DNA from 2 places in the Phyllobacterium sp. A18/5-2 genome. Region 1 is predicted to be linked to the other one. Evidence: predicted binding sites of a transcription regulator. Region 1 holds the regulator's gene; the other holds the start of a gene.
The links. Region 1 encodes PhoB, which activates phosphate uptake and scavenging genes when phosphate is short. Its sites were predicted from a motif close to TGTCATNNANCTGTCAT; they were not measured.
Positions count from the first base shown of each region.

Region 2: a site for PhoB is predicted at 9,125-9,141, ahead of N8E89_RS00160 (UDP-2,3-diacylglucosamine diphosphatase). Genes of this name have one in related genera too.

Region 1 is NZ_CP104966.1:3,583,460-3,595,092, forward strand. It holds partial or broken gene N8E89_RS17860 (MBL fold metallo-hydrolase) at 1-717, shown strand, start outside; gene N8E89_RS17865 (SDR family oxidoreductase) at 1,720-2,490, shown strand; gene N8E89_RS17870 (response regulator transcription factor) at 2,618-3,220, shown strand; gene N8E89_RS17875 (sensor histidine kinase) at 3,204-4,238, shown strand; partial or broken gene N8E89_RS17880 (alpha/beta fold hydrolase) at 4,497-5,769, shown strand; gene N8E89_RS17885 (RidA family protein) at 6,010-6,498, opposite strand; gene N8E89_RS17890 (SDR family NAD(P)-dependent oxidoreductase) at 6,492-7,217, opposite strand; partial or broken gene N8E89_RS17895 (LysR family transcriptional regulator) at 7,339-8,242, shown strand; gene N8E89_RS17900 (hypothetical protein) at 8,480-8,653, opposite strand; gene phoB (phosphate regulon transcriptional regulator PhoB) at 8,814-9,500, opposite strand; gene phoU (phosphate signaling complex protein PhoU) at 9,518-10,249, opposite strand; gene pstB (phosphate ABC transporter ATP-binding protein PstB) at 10,272-11,087, opposite strand; gene pstA (phosphate ABC transporter permease PstA) at 11,103-11,633, opposite strand, start outside.
Region 2 is NZ_CP104966.1:22,855-34,487, forward strand. It holds gene ftrA (transcriptional regulator FtrA) at 1-517, opposite strand, end outside; gene N8E89_RS00120 (rhodanese-like domain-containing protein) at 603-1,028, shown strand; partial or broken gene N8E89_RS00125 (ABC-type transport auxiliary lipoprotein family protein) at 1,033-1,663, opposite strand; gene N8E89_RS00130 (MlaD family protein) at 1,684-2,676, opposite strand; gene N8E89_RS00135 (ABC transporter ATP-binding protein) at 2,680-3,558, opposite strand; partial or broken gene N8E89_RS00140 (ABC transporter permease) at 3,579-4,755, opposite strand; gene dgcA (N-acetyl-D-Glu racemase DgcA) at 4,813-5,796, shown strand; gene N8E89_RS00150 (MFS transporter) at 5,807-7,012, opposite strand; gene N8E89_RS00155 (glycosyltransferase family 4 protein) at 7,166-8,248, opposite strand; gene N8E89_RS00160 (UDP-2,3-diacylglucosamine diphosphatase) at 8,238-9,059, opposite strand; partial or broken gene N8E89_RS00165 (NADP-dependent malic enzyme) at 9,286-11,584, shown strand.

The DNA of each region.
Region 1 (11,633 bases):
TGCTCGATTGGGGGCTCAATGTGGTGGTGGTGCGTAGCGGCAGCCAGACCATACTCATCGATGCCGGACTGGGGGACGACCCGGACCTGAACTTGCCGAAGGCCGGGCAACTGGCCCATCGACTGGAGGCTGCCGGCATCGATCTTGCGTCCGTGACCGACGTAGTGCTTACCCACATGCACATGGACCACATTGGTATGCTGCTCGTCGACGGGGTGAAGGACCAGCTGCGTCCGGACCTGCAGAATCCACGTGGCGGCCGCCGAGGTCAAATTCTGGACGTCGCCCGATTTCTCCCACGTTTCCATGCCTAAGGGGTTCCCGGACGCGCTTCGGGCGGCCGCCAAGCGGTTCGCGGAAGAGTATCGCAGCAATCTGCAGACGTTCGAGGACGAGTACAAGGTTGCGCCAGGGGTAGTCGTCACCCGCACCGGCGGCCACACCCCCGGGCACAGCGTGGTCCGCCTCGCATCCGGCGGCGACCGGCTGATGTTCGCCGGCGACGCCGTATTCACGGTCGGGTTCGATCACCCCGACTGGTTCAACGGCTTTGAACACGACCCCGAGGAAGCGGCCCGCGTCAGGGTCCGTCTTTTGCGCGAGCTGGCCGCGAGCGGTGAGTTGCTGGTGGCAACTCACCTGCCGTTCCCCTCCGTCGGTCATGTGGCGGTCGACGGCGATACCTTTCGTTGGGTACCGATCTTCTGGGACTACTGACCGCTTGTTCGGTTAGGCGTACCAGCCGTCGAGGACATCGCGCCATGATCGTATGTTCGTGCAATGTGTTTACTGATCAGGATGTCCGCTCCGCCGTCGAGGCGGAGCCGACGCGCTCGATGGCCAGGTTTATGGTTGTCTCGGCTGCAGAGCGCAGTGCGGCCCTGCCCGGGCACCATCCGCCGCATCATCAACGAGGCGCTCGGCGGCGCCCGCACGGCATCCTGCAATGGCTGCGGGCGGCCCTCACTGTCAAATTGATGCTTATGGCTCACTTTCGTGGTCGGAAGTGATAGTGAATACGTCATGCTCACCGACTAAGCCCTTCAGCTTGAACTGACCGATGTTCCGCACCGACGCAGCTGGCAGATCGGAGGCGAGTCGGCTTGGCGTTGAGATGTGCTCGCATGTAAAAGGAGACTGCCAGAACCGCCATGCCGTAGCTGACGATCAGTCTCGGATCTATCCTCGACATGAGCCGACCGACAATCGGCGCAATAATGACTGCAAGTATGCCCGTCGGCGCTGTGGCAATGCCCGCCCACGTCGCCGTATAACCCATCATCTGCTGAAGCCATAGGGGCGTTAGAACGATGTTGCCGAATTCTCATTAGAAATTTCAACTCGGTAAACTTCCGCCAATCAGAGGTTGGCTGGGGAACCCACGACCTCACTTCCGTATCACCTCGAGCACGGCAGGCGTTCCGCTCAATCAACACTGACGGCTTTAGCTGAGGCGATGGAGATACTCGATGCCTCCGAAGAGGAAGTCCATGTATTCCTTGATGAGGCATCTGTAGTATTTCCCGGCAGGTCAAGGCCGATGTCGTCATCATTGCCGGGCACAAGTGACTGTGACCGGGAGACCTGTCTGCCGGATTCTTCAACGAATATTCAAGAGAGAGTCAATTGTAATTCAAGGGCTCTGCAAGGACTTCCTGCCCGCGCGCTGGCATTCTCCCTCACAAATGATCGTGATCAATGTGGAACGGAGGCCAAGTCGTGAGAATCGTACTGATCCGCAGCAGCGACGTTATTGGAACGAAGCTCGCCAACAGACTTCACCAGCAGGGCCACCTCGTGGTGTCGACATCTTCAAACCCCGGCATCAAAACCCTCACTGATGAGGAACTGGCGAACGCACTCGCACGCGCTCAGGTGGTCGTCGACGTAGCAAATTCTCCCTCATTCGAGGACATGGCCGTTCTGGAGTTATTCGAGACGTCAGGTGGTAACGTCCTTGCTGCGGAAGCAGCCGCCGGTGTGGAGCATCACGTCGCGCTTTCGCTGGTCGGCATCGAGCATTTTCCTGAGAATGGCCACTGCCGCGCGAAGATGGTTCAAGAAGAACTGATCAAGGCCTCGAACATTCCTTATACGATCGTCCGTTCAACACAGTTCTTCGAAACCGTGGACGGCATCGCCCAATCGGGGACGGAGGGGAAATTCGTCCGGGCGTCGCCTGCCCTCTTCCAGCCCATCGGTTCTGACGACGTGGCTGACGCCTTGGCCAAAATTACGGTCGGAGTGCCGATTAACGGCACGGTCGAGATCGCGGGGCCAGAACGGGTGCCGATCGACGAGCTTGTACGTCAATACTTGCATACCACGAAGGACCCGCGAACCGTGATCCCAGACGTCCATGCACGCTTCTTTGGTGCGGAATTGAACGATCGATCGCTGACGCCCGGCGATGATCCGCGCATCGGCCCGACATGTTTTGAGGACTGGCTCAGCACTGTAATTCAGACAAACGATCATTCGGAAGGCTGAACTGTCGCGACCAGCGTAAGGCTGCGCAACGCATCGGAGGTTAAAATGAACATTTCGTCAGGGAATATAGTCAGCGCAACGGAAACTCGAGCTCGTTTCGAGTCTGGTCCACTTGTATTGGTGGTGGATGACGACGAGATCGGTGCGCCTTTCGATTTGCGAGTTGCTGGAATCTGTCGGTATTGATGCCGTCGGCTTCGACTCGACGCAGGCGCTCATCGACGCCGATGTGCTGGATCGACCAGGCTGCATGATACTCGATGTCCGCATGCCCGGCGTGAACGGTCTTGATTTTCAGATTAGCCTGGCCGCGAACGGCATTTCCGCTTCGATCGTTTTCCTGACCGGCCACGGCGACATTCCGATGACAGTCCAGGCGATGAAAGCGGGTGCGGTCGAGTTCCTGACCAAACCCGTTCGTGACCAGACTCTGCTCGACGCGGTGAACAGAGCCATAGAAATAGACAAGGATAAGCGAGCGGAACAGTACACATCCAACGCCAATCGCGCACTCTATGCGACGTTAACCCCTCGTGAACGGCAAGTCATGGCGGCCGTTGTTCGCGGCGCGATGAGCAAACAGATAGCTTTCGAACTTAACATTTCGGAGATCACGGTCAAACTCCATCGAAGCAACTTGATGCGAAAGATGAAGACGCCCTTCCTCACGCACCTGGTTCGTGTATGGCAATCGCTGCCTGCGGATATACGTGATGAATACCCGGCTTAACCTTTCGTATAGCTTTGACGGAGCCGTGACTGATCGGTTATTAAAACCGTGCAGCGTCAGCGAGTTGAACGAAAGTTTTCAACTTGAACATCGTTTCCGTGTACCGGGTAAACGATCCGGCGCGACAATCCTCGTCATGATCGACAACACTCCGCGCCTGGAGGCAGAAGCCAGGTTGCGTAAAATCGAGGCGGACTTCTTCCACGCCGCGCGACTTTCGACGCTGGGCGAAATGACCGCTTCGATAGCGCACGAAATAAAACAGCCGCTTGCAGCGATCCTGATGAATGCACAGACCACTCTGCGCCATCTCAGGAAGGCTGTGCCAAATCTTGAAAAGGTCGAGCAACTGACATCTCGTATCGTCGACAGCGCTCAGCGAGCCACTGAAATAATTGGCCGGATCCAGGATATGGCCGGCAAGCGCGCACCCACCAATGCTTTGCTTGATTTCAATGATGTCGTTCAGCAATGCCTGGTTTTTCTTAGCCACGAGGCCGAAGACAAAAACGTCGTCATCAAGGCCAGCCTGGAGCCAAATCTTCCACACGTGCATGGTGATCGGATTCAATTGCAGCAAGTTATAGTCAACTTGGTCGTCAACAGCATCCAGGCCATGAACCCGGCACCTCAGACGGGGCGCGAAATTTATCTCAAAACCAGTTTGGACGGCAACGATCATGTCGCCTTCTCGATCAGGGACACTGGAATGGGTATCCCCGTCGATCACATGGAGCAAATCTTCGATGGATTCTTCACGACCAAGGAAGGCGGGCTGGGCATAGGACTGGCTATTTGCCAATCAATCGTCAACGCCCACGGAGGGACGATTACTGCGGCCAATCATCCAGCCGGCGGGGCTCTGTTCCGTTTTTCAATCCCGACGCAAAGCGCTGCTGACGTAGCGAACAATCCGGCATCAACGGATATCCGGTCCCAACAAATCACGTCTTTGACCAAGCATGCGATTGTACTGGACAACCAATGCAATGACCTTCCCTACCTCAAGGCACTGTAGGACATAGCCCCACGTATAATATCGTTCGATCCCATAATCGCCCATTGTTGCGGCCAAGCCGCCACGGCTTCGACGCGGCGATGCGCTTACCGAAAATATAGCGATCCTCGACTGGATATTGGTGCACCAACGCCATGGAGGAGCACGAGCTCCGACTGGAAAAACGGCCGCCGGAACCGAGGTACCAAAGGTTCGTCCGTTTGAAAGCAGCGGGATGGGGGACGCATGGGATAGGTCGGAATAAATTTTTGTCGGGCAATGTCAGGGCTCCTCTTGCTTGTCTTCCTCGCCGGCTGTGCCACGCAGCGCGCGGAGGTTGCAACGCCGCCCGTTACTGCGTCGCCGGCGTTGCAAAACACCCCGACCGTTCGGTCCCGCCAGAGTTCTGGAGCCTTCGACCTCCTCTACGTTACCGACCGGGCACCTGTAACTGCATCGGACAGCACGTTGTCTTACGGTGCCGAAAGAGCCATGTTCTTGAGCTTCGGATCGGTGTCGGTCACCCCGACCCGCAACTCTCCCACAAGTGAGTTGCGTGTCGGCGCGATTTCCGGGACCGGGCAGTTTCCAGCGACACCTTACGGCGTCGTGGCGACCGCGAACGGACCACACCGCACGCCGAGGGCAGTCGCTGCCCATGACCAGGCTGCCGCATCGCTGCAGGCCGACGTCGCTCGTCGTCTCGCAACAGCCGATCGTAAGGAAGTCGTGGTTTTTATTCACGGATACGGCAACAGCTTCGACGACGCCGCGCGCCACAGGCGAGATTTGCCGGTCGCTGCAGAACCAGTTTGCCTGCATTGTCCTGACATGGCCTGCCGGGGGCTCCGGCGGCTTTTTCTTTGGCTACAACATCGACCGCGAGTCGAGCGAGTTTGCAGTCGCGGACTTCAAGAAAGCCATCCGCATCATCGCCGAAGCTAAGGGTGTCGAGCGGCTTCACCTCCTGGCGCATAGCCGCGGAACCGATGTACTCGCGAGTGTGGTGCAGCAACTCGCGATTGAAGCCTATGTCAGCCGATCCTCGCTTTGGCAGCGCTACAAGATCGCGAACGCGGTGTTTTTCGCTCCCGATATTGATCTCGATGTGGCTTCTTCCAAGTTGTTCGCGTGGGTATCGGACCCAGACCTTGCCTTCGGCAGCAAATCAAGTCCAAGCAGGTTCCCGCCTCAAGGCGCCATGCATCTCACGGTTTATTCGTCTCCCAGCGACAAGGCGTTGAGGGCATCAACACTGCTCTTCGGCAGCGCCTTGCGGCTGGGGCAGCTCGCAGTCGGCAGGCTTCCCAAAGACAGGAGCCAGGCGGCGTCCAAATGGGCAGGGTCTCAGATGGGAAGGCTGGTCGATTTCATCGAGTTTTCAGGCGGCGGCTTCATCGGCCACAGCTATTTCTTGTCCGATCCGGCTGTTAAAGCGGACTTCGTTGCACTGATCCGCGACAGAGTGAAGGCTGGCGACCCCCGCCGCCAACTCGTCGAAATCAAACGTCCTTTCTGGCGAATACCGGATGTCCGGCAGGCTTTGCGATGATTGAGCGTTGCGCCTTTGTTAACCGTGCAGCCGCAGCCCTCTGCGGGACAATCTTACCTGCGAGTATTGGCTGGCGGCGGCCGATTTAATCAAACCGGCGGCCTTGTCCCAAGGGAATTGACCGTAACTTCGTCGTACCGGTTGAAATATTCAAGAGAGAGACGACATGAATAAATCCGGGCGCTTGAGCATCCGGATTTATATTAGGATAGCAATGGTCATCTGGACTGTTGGCAACGTTCAAGCATCGACTTCCAGGACGAGTTCGAGCTCGATGGGCAGACCGAGCGGCAGACTCGCGACGCCAAGTACGATCCGGCCAGAAAGCTTTTCCTCTCCAAAGACGTTGACCAGCATCTCGGATGCTCCATCCGCTACTATCGGATGCTCCCTGAAATCCCCCGCGGTCGCGATGTAAACGCCAAGCTTTACGACCCTGCTGACCTTGTCGAGAGAGCCCAGATATTCTCTTACCGCCGATAGAGCGTTGAGGCTTGCCACTTCGGCAGCCTGACGGCCTTGCTCGACCGTGAGTTCAACGCCAACGCGTCCGACGAAGGGAGTTTCACGACCTGCGACGGCCAACATGCCGCTCAGGTAGACGAGGTTGCCGATCGTCACCGCTTCGACGTAAGCACCAAGCGGTGTCGGCGGCGGGGGAAGCGTGATGCCGAGCTCCTGCAGCCGCGCTTCTGCGCCGGCCACGGGCGCTTTCGCATAGTCTACCATTTCCCCAAATGTGCGCCACCGTCAACGTGCAGCACCTCCCCGGTTACATGTGGCGCTTCGATCAGGAAAACGACTGCGTCGACAATTTCCTGGACATTGGAAATACTCGCCATCGGCGACAGCGTCCTCAGGAATTCCTTCGGATTGTCCCTGTGCAAGGGCGTGTCGACCACGCCGGGAGCGACTGTGTTGACCCGGATCCCATCCCTCGCATATTCCATCGCGAGATTTTTGGAGATCGCGTCGACTCCGCCCTTGGTCATCATCGGGACCGAAGCGGTGAGGCCAGCGATCGGATGATCGATTAGCGGCGTCGTGATGCTGACGATACTGCCGCCGGACTTCTGCGCCAGCATTTGTTTCACAACAAGCTGGGTGAGGTGGATGAAGCCTTCGAGATTTGTCGAGGACAATCTTTTGAAGTCGGCCACTGTATAATCAAGGAATGGCTTGGTGAAGAAAATACCGGCGTTGTTTACGAGAGCATCGATCGTCCCGAACCGGTCCATGGCGGTTTCTGCCACTTTTGTTGCCGTTTCAGGATCGCCGATATCACCATCGACCAGCGCCAGCTGACTTGAGGCTCGAAAAGCATCGGAAGCACTGACCTGGCGAGATGTCGCGACAACATTGTAGCCGCGATCGACGAAGGCGTTAACGAGGCCTGCTCCGATACCTTGCGAGGCTCCCGTAATGACAACAGTCTTTCGTGTTTGCATTTTGATCTCCATTGGATTGCGCAGCATTGTGCTTGCTCCCAATGAATATGGCTGACGTTCTATTCCGCGATTAGATGGAAATATCTGGAATCTTTTTTCCATTTATGCAAAAATCAAATGCATGGTCGATCTCAATGACATCGCGGTTTTCGTGAAGGTTGCGCAATTCCAAAGCTTCAGCCGGGCCGCGCACGCGCTCGGGATGCCAGTGTCTACTGTCAGCCGGAAAGTCTCCGCACTCGAAGATCAGCTCGGTGTCACATTGCTGCAGCGAACGACCCGCAAGCTGACGCTCACCCTCCAGGGCCGTGCCTACTACAATCAATGCGGCGAACCCCTCAGTCACTTGTTTGACGCGGAGCGGGTTCTGACACAGACGCAGAAAGAGCCGGAAGGCCTGCTGAAAATCTCTGTTCCGGTGATCATGGGTCAAGAGCCATTTTATGATTTTCTCTCCGCGTTCCTGAAAACGTACCCACGGATACAGGTCGACCTTTTCGTCACGAACCTATTCCTCGATCTGATTGCAGAGAACGTTGACGTCGGCATTCGTTTCGGTGAACTTCGGGATCTCGACAATTGTAACCCAGACAATAGGGAAGAGCGTCCGCTACGTCGTCGCTACTCCAGGCTATCTCGAAGGCCGGTCGCCCCCCGTGAAACCGGAGGATTTGAAAGACCATCAGTGCATTCTGCTCAACGGCCGCAACAACGAGGCGGAATGGCATTTGGTCAACGGACGCAAATCGGTAAAACTGCATGTGTCCGGACCCTTATCAAGCAGGGACTTCCATTCGATAAGTGCTTTTACCTATCTTGGGCATGGGATCGGCCTGCTGCCGTCAACCTATTGCGACGAACGTATCCGACAAGGCAAACTCGTTCGTCTTCTGCCAGACTGGTCATCGCCAGAAATTTTCGTGCACGCCGTCTACCCGACACGACGCTATTTGCCGGCGAAACTGCAGGTCTTCCTCCATGAACTCAAGGCTTGGAAGAGCTCCCTATGGAGTCCGTTGCGCTAACTGCTTTTGGTGCATCGGGAGGTTGGTAATGGCTGGCGTAAAACCACATCGCTTGAACGCCATAAAGATATATCGATTGGTGACCGTGGTGGCGTTGCATCCCAAACGAGTCCCTTCAAATGGCGCTCTTCGGCTTGACCTCGTTTTTCGATACGCTGTCCGGAAGGGGAAGTCCTGCAGGATCGAAGACTCAATGTCTCGGCACCAAAACGCTCCAGTAGCGCGCCGCCTACCGCATCAGGTCCGCATCGCCACTTGATGCCTCGGCTTGCAAATGGCGGAGCGCGCGGCGAGATTGAGCACAAAGCGATCAGGTTCAAGCGCCAGCGTGTTCACATCAAAGCCTTGCATGGGTGTGTCCGGTGTACTTACCTCGAAAGTCAGGCGGGCATCGGCCTTGAGTTCGATCACGGCCGCGACCTGGGGGCGAGGATTCCGCGGAATTTGCTTACCCGCATGAAATCGCGGCCTCCCTCGGAAGGCAGGCGTGTTTTCTGTTGCGCTATTGGCAGGTGGGACTGGCAGCACCATTCGCGGGCCACTGGATCAACGGACGTGACAAAAAGTTTCGTCAACCAAAAGAATAGCCAGCGCCGCGCACAGTCCGGATCGGATCGATCGAGCGGCCAATATTGATAGCCTTGCGCAAGCGGCCGACATGCACGTCAACGGTTCGGTCATCGACATAGATATCAGCGCCCCACACATTGTCGAGCAGCTGGCCACGAGAGAACACGCGTCCCGGAGACTGCATCAGGAATTCCAGGAGGCGGAATTCAGTCGGCCCAAGCTTCAATTCGCGTTCCTTGCGGAATACCCGGTGTTGTTCGCGGTCCAGCTTCAGGTCACCAAAGCTCAGCACATGCGACAACAGGCTCGGATTGACCCGCCGCAACATGGATTTGATCCGAGCAAGAAGTTCCGGCGTCGAAAATGGCTTGACCATGTAATCGTCGGCTCCCGTAGAGAGCCCCCGGACACGTTCACTCTCCTCGCCGCGCGCCGTCAGCATGATGATCGGCAGGATTTCCGTTTCGCGACGTGCGCGGAGGCGCCGGCAGAGCTCGATTCCCGAAAGGCCGGGCAGCATCCAGTCGAGGATTAGAAGGTCCGGCACCTTTTCCCGCAAGGCAATTTCCGCTTCATCGCCGCGCGTGATTGTCTCAACAACATAGCCTTCAGCTTCAAGATTGTACCGGAGAAGAACGCTCAAAGCTTCCTCGTCCTCCACAACGGTGATTTTGGGGGCTATCGCCATGGCTCATTTATCCTGGATTACGGTTGTCTGGCTTCATCGACAACGATGCTGTGGGTCTGGTCTTCCTTCGGCCGCTCGGCCGGCAGTTGCGAGCCAGTGACGATGTAATATACCGTCTCGGCAATGTTGGTCGCATGGTCGCCAATCCGCTCGATATTCTTGGCGCAGAACAGAAGATGCGTGCAGGCCGAGATATTGCGCGGATCCTCCATCATATATGTCAGGAGCTCGCGAAAAAGCGAAGTATACAGCGCATCGATTTCGTCATCCCGCTCGCGCACAATGTTTACCTGCTGTACCGAGCGCGTCGCGTAGGCGTCGAGCACGTCCTTCAGCTGCGTCAGTGCCAGTTCCGCAATGGTTTGCAAGCCGCGATAGACCGACAATGTCTGGCGGGTGTCGGTAACGGCAACGACGCGCTTGGCGATGTTCTTGCCAAGGTCGCCGATGCGTTCGAGATCGGAGGAAATGCGGATCGTGCCTATCACTTCACGCAGATCAATCGCCATTGGTTGGCGCTTGCCGATGATGGTAATGGCTTTTTCGTCAATCTCGCGCTGGCCAGCATCAAGAATAAGATCGTCCGAAATCACGCGCTGTGCCAGCGCGTTGTCGGAATTGACCATGGCCGTAACCGCCTGTTCAACCATACGCTCTGCATGACCGCCCATCTCCGCGATCTTGTGCGCCAGGAACTTCAGTTCTTCGTCGTAGGAACGGACGGTGTGCTGTGCTGTATGTTCTGTCATGTCCATGTCCTCGTTTCAGGGATCAACCAAAGCGCCCGGTAATATAGTCCTGCGTCCGCTTTTCCGACGGGCTGGTGAACATCATTTCCGTGTCGCCCACCTCAACCAGATTGCCGAGATGGAACATCGCTGTCCGCTGCGAAACGCGGGCGGCCTGCTGCATCGAATGCGTAACGATGACGATCGTGTAGTTCTCGCGCAGTTCGTCGATCAATTCCTCCACCTTGGCAGTGGCAATTGGATCCAGCGCGGAGCACGGCTCATCCATCAGGATGACTTCGGGGCTAACGGCGATGGCGCGGGCAATGCACAGGCGTTGCTGCTGGCCGCCGGAAAGGCTCGTTCCCGAGTCATGCAAGCGGTCCTTGACCTCAGTGAAAAGCCCTGCTCGCTGCAGACTTTTTTCAACGATCTCATCGAGGTGGCCCTTGCCCTTGACCAGACCATGAATCCGCGGGCCGTAAGCAACGTTTTCATAGATGGATTTCGGAAAAGGATTAGGCTTCTGGAACACCATCCCGATTTGCGCACGCAACTGAACGACGTCGATTTTCGGATCGTAAATATCACGATTGTCGAGAGTGATGTCGCCCGTAATGCGGCAGATCGAAATCGTATCGTTCATACGGTTCAAACAGCGGAGGAAAGTGGACTTGCCGCAGCCCGAGGGTCCGATCAATGCCGTGACTTCCTTTTCCCTGATGTCAAGGTTGACATCGAACAGGGCCTGCTTCGCGCCGTAAAATACGGATACGTTTTTACCGCGCATCTTGATGTTGGTCTGATCAGGGGTGCCGTACAATTTCTTTTCCACATCAACTTCAGTGAGCATGTTCATGTCCTTATACCTCGTTTACCAACGACGTTCGAAGCGTCGACGTAGCATGATCGCTGAAGCGTTCATGATGAAGAGAAATGCCAGCAGTACCAGGATCGCGGCGGCTGTTTTGGCCTGGAAGGCAACTTCCGGAAGATCAGACCATAGATAGATCTGAACTGGAAGCACCGTCGACGCTTCTGTAATACCTCCCGGTATGTCAACGATGAAGGCAACCATGCCGATCATCAACAGCGGAGCGGTTTCACCGAGAGCATGCGCCATGCCGATGATGGTGCCTGTCATGATACCTGGCATGGCCAAGGGCAACACGTGGTGGAAGATGGCCTGCTGGTGTGATGCTCCGACACCAAGGGCTGCTTCTTTGATGGATGGCGGAACAGCTCTCAGGGCAGCGCGCGAGGCGATAATTATTGTCGGCAGGACAAGCAAGGCCAGCACCAGACCGCCTACCAACGGCGCGGATCTTGGGAGACCGAAAAAGTTCAGGAACATTGCCAATCCGAGCAAACCGAAGACGATCGATGGAACAGCCGCAAGATTGTT
Region 2 (11,633 bases), 130 kb from region 1:
CGGCCGCACTTCCCGCTGAAGTCAGAATGTTGCCCTCGTCCACATAGAGTACATTCGGGGCAAATTCGATGTCCGGATAGCGCTCTGTCAGCAGGTCCGCATAGCGCCAATGGGTGGTTGCCCTGCGCCCCGACAGAAGGCCCGCCGCGGCCAGAACGAAGACACCGGAACAGATGGAAAGAATGCGGGTGCCGTTGTCATGCGCCCGTCTCAACGCCTGCACCAGCGATTCAGGCACGGAGTGCTCGACGCCGCGCCAGCCCGGCATGATGATCGTTCCAGCATGGTCGAAGAGATCGAGGCCACCATCGGCGATGATGCGCACACCACCCGTGGCACGCAGTTCGCCCATTTCAATGCTGGCGACTGCGAATTTGTACCAGTCATCGCCCATCTCGGGCCTGGGCAGTCCGAACATTTCGACGACGACGCCAAATTCGAACGTGCAGAGCCCATCATAGGCAACAGCAACGACGAGCGGGTTTTCAAGGCGGGAAGCAACGGATGAGTTTGACATGATCTTGACGATATATGGCAATCTCGCCAACTACCAGACCTTCCATGGCTGTCCTATTGATAGGCCATCCACAAAGGAGAACAAAATGAGCTACGTAACCGATGTTCCCGCCGCCCCGGCCAAGATCGCCATCGAACATTTTTCCCGCCGGCTTTCAGTAGAGACCGATTGTGCCGATGTCGCATCGGCATTGATGACAGGCAACCAGGATTTCGTGCTTCTCCATGTTGTCGGGACAGTGGCTGCATACGAACGCCGCCACATTCCTGGCGCGATCCATTTGCCGCACCGCGAAATATCGGCCGAACGTATGGCAGAATGGCCAGACGGCACGCTGTTCATCGCCTACTGTGCCGGCCCTCATTGCAATGGAGCCGATCAGGCCGCGCTGAAACTCGCCAGACTTGGCCGTCCCGTGAAAATCATGATCGGCGGAATCACCGGATGGGCGGACGAAGAGCTGCCCTTTGCTTCCGGCCCCGACGCCGGTGACCTGAGCAGGCCTGCCTGAGCGGCTAAATAACCGACAGTGTCCAGGCCACTATATCGCTGGTGGCACTGTCGAACGCGCGATCGAGAGCGGCGATATACGATTCATTGCCTGGCCCGCTGACCGGCGATGTCGAGCGGAAGACGCGCGAAGAGCGCACGGTTCCATTCTTGTCATTGAGAATCTTTATGGCGAGCTCGACAACCGCGGTCTCTCCCGCGGAAGCATCGATGTCGAAGGTGCGAGATCTCGCTGATCACCTGATAGTCGATGGCAAGGCCATCGCCTGGACGGCCCACGCCGCCAAGGCGGCGTGTGCTTTCGAAGGCCTGAATCAGGCGTGACTGCACGATATTCGGCAGCCGGTCGGCCCATTGCGCCCCTTTGAGGAACGAAATCGAATTGGGACCCGAGCGAACGACAACGTTTTCGCCATCGAGCGCCTTGAGTGCAGACGGCGCGGCAATCAGGATTTGACGCCCCTGCTTTCGCGGTGAAGTAACGGACGGCGAGGCACTGGAAAGATCAAATGTATCAAGCTTTTTGCTGCTGGCGCAGGCTGATACGGACAAGGTGATCAGCAGAGCGGCAACTGTCGTTCTTGAATTCACCAATGCCCCTGTCCCCGCGAAGCGCAACGATCCGTTAGCCTTCATGCGATGCAGATCTGCCAAAGTCAACGGCGTGTGCGCCCGTCATATTCAGGAACGTTGCCTCCCCCACCGAAAATCACGCGCTGGGGGTTCTTTTCAAGATCGGTGATCGCCCGCTCGATCCGCTGGACCGATTGACGGCTCTCATTTACGAGCGCCTGCACGTCGCGCAAGCCCTGTCCAGAGAATCGGTTGATGTTGTCGGTGATCGGACCGAGTCGCGCGTTGAGATTGTCGGCCACTGCGCGATAGGATTGCATTGTTTCGCGCGCTTCCCTCACAACACTGCCATCCTGATCCGAAAGTTGCTTGTCGAGTTTGACGAGAACGCCATCGACCCGGGTCGATGCAGAATTGAGACGCGTCATCATTTCCCGCGCCTCCTTGACCACGGCCTGCACGTCTTCCGCGCTTTGGCTGAACTTGTCGATGACTTCCGAATTGTTCGCGAGCGCGTCGGTAAACTTCTTCGTATTGTTGACCGTATCGACCAAAGGGCCCTTCACTTCGGTAATAAAACTTTCGATCGTGCTCACCGCACCGTCGACGCGTTCGAGGATCGTTTGCGCCTTTTGCAGAAGGTTGTTCACCACCGAAGGATCAGCATCCATGCGGGCGATCTGATCGTCTTTCGCGGCTTCCTCGAGCAGGTTCGGCTCGTTGAGCTTGCCGCCCTTGAGCTCGATGAACGCCTGACCGGTCAAGCCGGCAAAGCCTAACGTCGCCTGTGTCGAACGGGTGATCGGAGTCGTTGCGTTGACTTCCGTCTGGGCGATCACCGCATCGGGATTATTGGCGTCGATGAACAGCCGCCGGACGCTGCCCACCTTGATACCGTTGAAAAGCACCTGACTGCCTTCGGCGAGGCCGGTAACAGAGCCGACGATGCGGATTTCAAGCGTGGCAGTTTCGCTTCGATCGCCATAACGGGCGATCCAGTAGACAAAGCCGAACGCAAAAATGCAGACGACCAGCGTGAAAATCCCGACCAGGACATAATTGGCTTTCGTTTCCATGGTCTATTCCACCTGACCTTCTCGTCCTTGTGCAGGCTGTGGCGTCGTTCCATCGCCTCCTGGCCGCCGCCTGCTGTTGCCATTGCTGACGATCTGGCGCGCACGCTTGCCGCGGAAATATTCTTGAACCCACGGGTCATCAAACGCCAGCATGTCGTCGATGGTTCCTTCAACGAGAACCTTCTTCTTACCCAATACAGCGATTCGGTCGCAAACCGCGAACAGGCTGTCGAGGTCGTGGGTCACCATGTAGACCGTAAGCCCCATCGTATCGCGCAGGTTGGCGATAAGCTCATCAAAATCCGCCGCGCCAATCGGATCGAGACCCGAGGTCGGCTCGTCGAGAAAGACAATCTCCGGATCGAGCGACAGTGCACGGGCAAGAGCCGCGCGCTTGATCATGCCGCCGGAAAGTTCCGACGGGTATTTTTCCGCCGTGTCGGGCTTCAGTCCGACGAGGTCGATCTTCAGGCGCGCCAATTCATCCATCAGCCTTTGTGGAATATCAAGGTACTCACGCATGGGGACCTGAATGTTTTCCAGCACCGTCAGCGATGAAAACAGCGCGCCATGCTGAAACAGTACCCCCATGCGCATATCGACGCCGAGCTTTTCCTGTTCGGAAGCCTTGTCGATATCGTGGCCAAAAATGCTGATCTTTCCGGATTGCTTCTGGTTCAGGCCAAGTATTGCCCGCATAAGAACCGACTTGCCAGTACCGGATGCACCAACGAAACCAAGAATCTCGCCGCGATAGACGTCAAGTGACAGATTATCGAGCACTTTCGACGTGCCGAATGAAACGCTGACATCCTTTATAGAAAGGATGACATCCTTGGCCTCTGTGTCGGGGATCTGTTTGTTGGCTGCTGTCGGAGTCATGCGCCTCGGCGGTCCCTGACCTAAAAATTGATCGATGCGTAGAAGATAGCGAAAATACCATCAACGACGATCACCACGAAAATCGATTTGACCACGGATGCGGTCACACGCTGGCCAAGCGACTCCGCACTTCCACCGACTTTCATTCCTTCGACGGAAGCCATGATGCCGATGATCATCGCCATGAATGGTGCCTTGATCAAGCCCGCCAAGTAGCTCGACAAATCAATGGCATCGCGCAGCCGCTGAATGAATGCGTCGGGAGTGATTCCGGAGTAGGCCCAGGTGATGACGATTGCGCCCATGAGAGCGGCAAAGTCGGCTATGATCGTCAGCAATGGCAGTGAGATCACCAGCGCGACAAGGCGCGGAAATACCAGAACACCCACCGGATTGAGACCGATGACGGTCAGCGCATCCGTCTCCTCACGCATCTTCATCGAGCCTATCTCTGCCGTGATCGCACTGCCGGAACGCCCGGCAATCATGATCGCGGTCAGAAGCACGCCGATTTCGCGCAGGACGAGAATACCGACGAGATCAACGACGAAAATCTCGGCCCCGAAATAGCGCAGCTGAAACGCACCTTGTTGCGCGATGATCGCGCCGATGATCGTTGACATCAGCACAACGACTGGAACGGCGCCGATACCCATGCTGTCGATCTGGTGAACGATGGCCGCGGGCCTGATGCCGCTGCGGCCGCTACCCTTCATCTGGGCGCCGCGTACGGTGGCGCCCAGGATGTGCATCGCCATGATGAAATCGTCCCCAAAGGCGTAGACGGTTTTGCCAATGGTCTCCAGAAAGCGAGATCACCAGACTGGGCTTTGCGGCAGGAACTGCATCCTCGGGGGCTGCCGCAGCTTCGCCCACAGCCTCAAACAGCGCGCCCCAACTCTCGGCCTGGCCCTCGATCGTGACTTGCTTGCCGGCCTTTTCAAGCCTGGTACGCAAGCGTTCGACCAGCCAGGTTCCGGCGGTATCGAGCAATTCAATGCCCGAAAGGTCAATTACAGCACTTGAAAAGCCGTTATCGCGACCGATTTCGCGCATACGCTCGTCAACGCGGCGAACGTTGCGGGTCGTCCATGCACCAGTAAGCGTGACCGTCGCGCGATCGCCTTCCTTGCTGAATTCAACGTGAGGCGGCGCTGCGGTAGAAGCACTTGAATTGTTTGCTCTATCGGTCAACATCACACACACATATCGAGTCTCTTGGCTGATGTCACTTGAACAATTAAGGCGTGAAAAATGGCACTAAAAATGGAGATAATGGTTGAGCGCTGGCCCATAGCGGGGGCGTTTACAATCTCCCGCGGCTCAAAAACCGAAGCTGCGGTCGTGCTCTGCATTCTGACCGATGGCGACTATGTCGGACGTGGCGAATGTGTGCCCTACGCACGCTATGGCGAAAGCCTCGATTCTGTCTGCGGCGAAATTGAAAAGCTGCGCGACGCGTTGCTGAACGGCGCCACCCGGGAGGATTTGCCCGCTCTCATCGGTGCAGGTGCCGCCCGCAACGCCATTGATTGTGCATTATGGGATCTGGAGGCCAAGCGCAGCGGCAAGCTGGTGGCGGACATGGTCGGGCTGCCTCCGTTGCGGGACCTTACCACGGCAGTTACCGTCTCTTTCGGTAATGCCCGGGCGATGGCTGCTTCAGCTGCTGCCTTTGCCGGCCGGCCGTTGATCAAGGTCAAAGTGGGCGGGGACAATGATGCGGAACGCATTCGCTTGGTTGCCGAGGCGGCACCTGCGAGCCGCATCATCATCGATGCCAATGAGGGCTGGAGCGGCGACAACATCGTTGAGAACATGCTTGCTGCGGCCAAGGCCGGCGTGGTGCTCATCGAGCAGCCTCTCCCTGCCGGAAAGGACGATATCCTTGCCGAGATACCGCACCCTGTGCCGGTCTGTGCCGATGAAAGCGCCCATGGCACCGATGATCTTCACACGTTGCTTGGCCGCTACGACAGTATCAACATCAAGCTCGACAAGACCGGCGGTCTGACGGAGGCGCTACGCATGCAAAAGCGCGCCCGCGAACTTGGTTTTGGCATCATGGTCGGCTGCATGGTCGGAACGTCGCTGGCGATGGCACCTGCCACACTGGTCGCTCAGGACGCGGATTTTGTCGATCTCGATGGTCCCCTGATCCTGAAAGAAGATCGCGATCCCGGTTTGGTTTTCGAAGGCAGCCGTGTCTCACCACCCGAACCGGAACTCTGGGGCTAGATTCCTTGCCCTAGGCCTCCCGTTGTTCGAGCCTTAGCGAGACATTCGCGAGGAAGAGCCCGAAGGCAGCGAAAGCGACCATCACATAGAAACCATAGATGCCGGTGGCGCTGTAGAGCGGGCCGGATGCCATCGTGACAATTGCCAGAGATGTGCCGATAAAAAATGTTGAAAGGCCTTGGGCAGTGCCACCACGTTCTTCGGGAATTGTAAGCGCGATCATCTTCTGCATGCCGAGAAACGAAAGCGCGAACGAGAAAGCATGCAGGCTCTGGACAACCAGAAACCCGGCGACGCCCAGACCGGCCGGAGCAATGAGCGGAAACACCGTCCATCGGAACATCGCGACTGCCGAGCCGATCATCAGCACCTTGGCCGGGTGAAGGCGGCCGAAAAGCCGGCGGAAACAGGTGAACATGATCACTTCCGCCACGACGGAAATCGACCACAGCGTTCCGATCATGGTTTCCCCGATACCGATCGATTTCCAATAGATCGCGGAGAAACTGTAGCCATAGGCATGACTGGCCTGGGTAATGCCGGTGGCGATCAGAAAGGTGACGAAGGCCGGCCGTCGCAGCGCCCTGCCCGCGTCCGCCATGTCCACATCCGAAAGTGGAGACAGGCGGCGCGGCTTGCCGATGCGCGGCACAATGAAGCTCATGGCGCATGCTGCTATCAGTGTGCCCAGCAATGCCCAAGGTATGATGTGTTCGCCCACATTCTGGATAAAAATACCGCCAACGAAAGAGGTGAGCAGAAAGGATATCGATCCCCATACACGCATCTTGGCAAAATCAGCGCCGTAGCGGCGCACACCCGACAAGGCGATTGTGTCGGCAAGCGGTACCTGCGATGTCCACGGCGGTGCCAATGCCAGCGAAACAACCAGAATTCCCGCAAAGCCGAAGGGCACAAAGTAGAAGGCAGCGACCAGGACCGCGAGGATCGTGGCAATGGTCAGAATATGCGCGCGGTCGTTTGAGCGGTCTGCGAGCATGGAAACCAGCGGCGCTGCAATGACACGCACGAAAAGCGGCATGGACAGGACGATGGCGATTTGCGTCGGCGTCAGGGAGCGGTACTCGAGCCACAGCGGAAAATACGGCAGGTGCAATCCGCTGGACATGAAAATCGCGAAATAGGCCAGTGCAACCCGCAGCTCGGATCGAGGCGGCTTCTCCTGGTACGTGTCCGCTGAGGCGGCGGCTATCATTGAAGAACTTTCGGAAGATCAGAATGGCCCAGGCAGAATCGCAACCCTGCGTTGCCTGAATTTTCGAACTAACACGAAAATTCCCAAGCGCCTAGAAACGCTGGTGATTTTATTCTTCGATTGAGAATTGACTTCCCAACAAATGGAATATTGCTATTGAGCAGATACAGCGCGACTGGATTTCACCTTGCTCGCTGCAAGTTCCCTCGAACCGACAATTGTGGTCAGCACGCTCTCGAAAATATCGGCGCAGGCATCCCAGCTGAAACCCTGGAGCCTGACATCGGGATCGACGCGGCCCATATCCAGCGCGGCGAGCGCCGCTTCCCGCAAGTCGTTTGAGAGGACGCCCGCACCCGAGGCGCCGATTACATCCTTTGGGCCGGGCACGGGATAGCCAGCGACGGGCAGACCGCAGGCTATGGCTTCCAGGAGCACCAGTCCGAATGTGTCGGTGCGGCTTGGGAAAACGAAGACATCAGACCCCGCATAGAATTGGGCAAGCTCATCGCCCTCTTTCTTGCCGGCAAACACGGCCTTCGGGTATTTCCGCTTCAATTCCTCCAGATCCGGACCGTCGCCGACGATTAGCTTGGTTCCAGGCAGATCAAGCGACAGGAACGCTTCGAGGTTTTTTTCCGGTGCAACACGGCCGACGCACAGGAAAATCGGACGGGCCAGCTTGAGATCAACTTCCGGTCGGGGGCGGAAGAGTTCCCGGTCCACGCCGCGCGTCCACACCTTAAGCGTATCGAAGCCCCGGGCCACCAGTTCGTCATGGATGGATTGCGTGGGGACAAGACAGCTTTCAGCCGCATTATGAAAACGCCGGAGGAAACCATAGGTCCAGGAAAGCGGGATCGGCAGCCTCTCGCGCAGATATTCGGGAAATCGCGTGTGGAAGCTGGTGGTAAAGCGCCAATTGTTCTTCAGGCAAGCTCGCCGCGCCATGATGCCGAGTGGGCCTTCCGTGGCAATATGGACGAAAGCCGGCTGAAGCGCCTCGATACGCGCCTTGACCGCGAGCGGATGGGTCAACGCCAGGCGGATTTCCGGATAAGTTGGACAGGGGGCCGAACGATAATCTGCCGGCGAAATGATCGTCACCTCAAAGCCGCGCGCTTCCATCTGCTCGCGCAATTTGGTCAGCGTCCGCACCACACCGTTCACCTGCGGGTGCCAGGCGTCAGAAACAATGACGAGCCGTTTTGGCTGGGCGCTACCCTCAGGCCGCATTCGCCGCCTTTGGACGCTTGTCGTCCAGTCGAACGACGGGTGCGAAACCGGCCAGCTCGCCGATCAGATGCGTCCACGACAGCAGCTCCATGCGGCCATCATGATGTTCGACAATTGCGGTGCAACTTTCCACCCAGTCGCCGGTATTGATGTACTCTATACCGTCTATGTGCTCGATCGTTGCGTGGTGGATATGACCGCAAATTACGCCGTCAGCGCCGATACGCCGGGCTTCCTCGGAAACCACTGTCTGAAATGAACCGATAAAGTTCACAGCTTTCTTGACCCGGAACTTTGCCCAGGCCGAAAACGACCAGTAGCGCAGGCCGAGCATGCGCCGTACCTTGTTCATGATCGTGTTGATGGCCAGCGCGGCGTCGTAGGCCCAGTCGCCGAGATAGGCGATATGCCGGGCATTGCGCACCACGACGTCGAACTGGTCGCCATGGATGACCAGGAACTTCCGGCCGTCGGCTGTCTCATGCATCGTGCGATCCATCACCTCGATGCCGCCGAAATGCGTCCCCTGAAAATCGCGCAGGAACTCGTCGTGATTGCCCGCGATATAGAGGATGCGGGCGCCCTTGCGGCTCTTGCGCAAAAGCTTCTGGACGATATCGTTGTGTTCCTGTGGCCAATGCCAGCTGCGGCGCAGGCGCCAGCCATCGACAATGTCGCCGACAAGATAAATCGTATCCGCATCGTGGTATTTCAGGAAATCGAGAAGGAAATTTGCCTTCGCGCCTTTCGAGCCGAGATGTACATCGGACAAAAACAGCGTACGGAACTTACGGGCCTCGTGCTCGACCATGGTGCTGATCTCCGTTCAGCGCTGACGCCGGGGCGTCCAGTTGCGCTGACACAAACCCGATTCATGTCACAATCATATGACGGCACGGAAAAGTCGGTGTTTTCAGAAGATAAACACTTGTAACAAAATAGACTTCATTTATGCCTCGCGCTGTTATTTATGCGTGCTACACAAATTGAAACGCGAATTTATGACGCTGAGCCAATTTTCCCGGAGGACTTCATCCATGGCCAAGGACAACCTACCCAGCAGTTCCGACCTTGAAGAAAGCGCCCTGTTCTATCATCGCTTTCCTCAACCGGGTAAGCTGGAAATCCAGGCTACGAAGACGCTGGGGAATCAACGCGACCTGGCACTTGCCTATTCGCCTGGCGTTGCCGCGCCATGTCTTGCCATTCACGAGAATCCGGCAACGGCAGCAGATTATACGAGCCGTGCCAACCTCGTCGCCGTCATCTCCAACGGCACTGCGGTTCTTGGCCTCGGCAATATCGGACCGCTTGCATCCAAGCCCGTTATGGAAGGCAAAGCCGTCCTGTTCAAGAAATTCGCCAATATCGATGTCTTCGACATCGAAATCGACGCCCAGGAGATCAACAAGATCGTCGATGTGGTAGCGGCACTCGAGCCGACCTTCGGCGGTATCAACCTCGAAGACATCAAGGCTCCTGAATGTTTCGAGGTCGAGGAACAGCTCCGCGCCAAGATGAACATTCCTGTCTTCCATGACGATCAGCACGGCACGGCGATCATCGTGGCAGCGGCTATCCTCAACGGTATGGAGCTTGCTGGCAAAGACCTTTCCAAGGTGAAGATCGTCGCTTCCGGCGCCGGCGCAGCGGCCCTTGCCTGCCTTAACCTGCTGGTAAAACTCGGTGCTGACCGGAAGAACATCTGGGTCTGTGACATCGATGGCGTCGTCTATGAAGGCCGCAATACGTTGATGGATCGCTGGAAATCAGTCTACGTGCAGAAGACCGATGCACGCGTGCTCGCCGACGTCATCGGCGGCGCTGACGTTTTCCTTGGCCTGTCCGCCGCTGGCGTGTTGAAGCCTGAGCTTCTGAAGCAGATGGCCCCCAACCCGCTGATCATGGCACTTGCCAACCCGAACCCGGAAATCATGCCGGAAGAAGCACGCGCCGCGCGCGCCGATGCCATGATCTGCACGGGCCGGTCGGATTTCCCCAACCAGGTCAATAACGTTCTTTGCTTCCCCTACATCTTCCGTGGCGCACTTGATTGCGGGGCGAGCGCGATCAACGAGGAAATGAAAATGGCCGCGGTGAAGGCCATTGCGGCGCTCGCCCGCGAAGAGCCATCGGATGTGGCGGCGCGCGCCTATTCCGGTGAAACGCCAACTTTCGGTCCGAACTACCTCATTCCTTCGCCTTTCGATCCGCGCCTCATCCTGCGCATCGCCCCGGCAGTGGCCAAAGCGGCCATGGAGACCGGGGTTGCCGAGCGTCCCATCGAGGATTTCGACGCCTATCTTGACCGGTTGAACCGTTTCGTCTTCCGCTCCGGCCTGATCATGAAGCCGATCTTCACGGCAGCAAAGACTGCCGAGAAGAAGCGCGTGATCTATTCTGACGGCGAAGATGAGCGCGTCCTGCGTGCTGCGCAGGTGGTGCTGGAGGAAGGGATCGCCGTCCCTACGCTGATCGGGCGTCCGCAGGTCATCGAGTCTCGTCTGCAGCGCTACGGCCTGAAGATCAAGATCGGCACCGATTTCGACGTCATCAACCCCGAAGACGATCCGAGGTACCGCGACTATGTCGATCTCCTCGTCAATTTGACCGGGCGGCGCGGCACGACGCCGGAAGTGGCGCGAAGCGTCGTTCGCGGCAGCAGCACTGCCATTGCTGCCCTTGCCATCGTTCGCGGTGAAGCTGATGCGATGATTTGCGGGCTCGAGGGCCGTTTCGAACGGCACCTGCGCAACGTCGACCAGATCATCGGCAAATCCGAAGGCATCCGCAATTTTTTCTGCCCTGAGCCTGCTCATCTCGCAGCGCGGCGTGCTCTTCCTGACTGACACCTATGTCAGCATTGATCCGACCGCCGAGGAAATCGCCGAAAAGACTGTTCTTGCGGCCAATGAAATCCGCCGCTTCGGGATCGAGCCAAAGGCAGCATTGCTGTCTCACTCCAATTTCGGCTCGCGCGATTCCGATAGCGCCGCAAAAATGCGCACTGCCTCGGAAATCCTGCGGGCGAAGGCCCCGGATTTGGAACAGGACGGTGAAATGCACGGCGACTCCGCACTTTCGCAGGTCCTGCGTGAGCGCGTTCTTCCGCATTCGCGCCTGCGCGACGAAGCCAATTTGCTGGTCTTCCCCAACCTCGATGCGGCAAACATCACGCTCAACGTCGTCAAGACGGTCACCGACGCACTGCACGTCGGACCGATCCTGCTTGGCGCGGCTAAGCCGGCGCACATCCTGACGCCGTCCGTGACATCACGCGGGATCGTCAACATGACGGCTCTGGCTGTTGTGGAGGCATCACAACGTACGGAATAAGCCTGCGAATGTCTCATTACTGCCGCATCATTGTGGATGGGTCATGCGC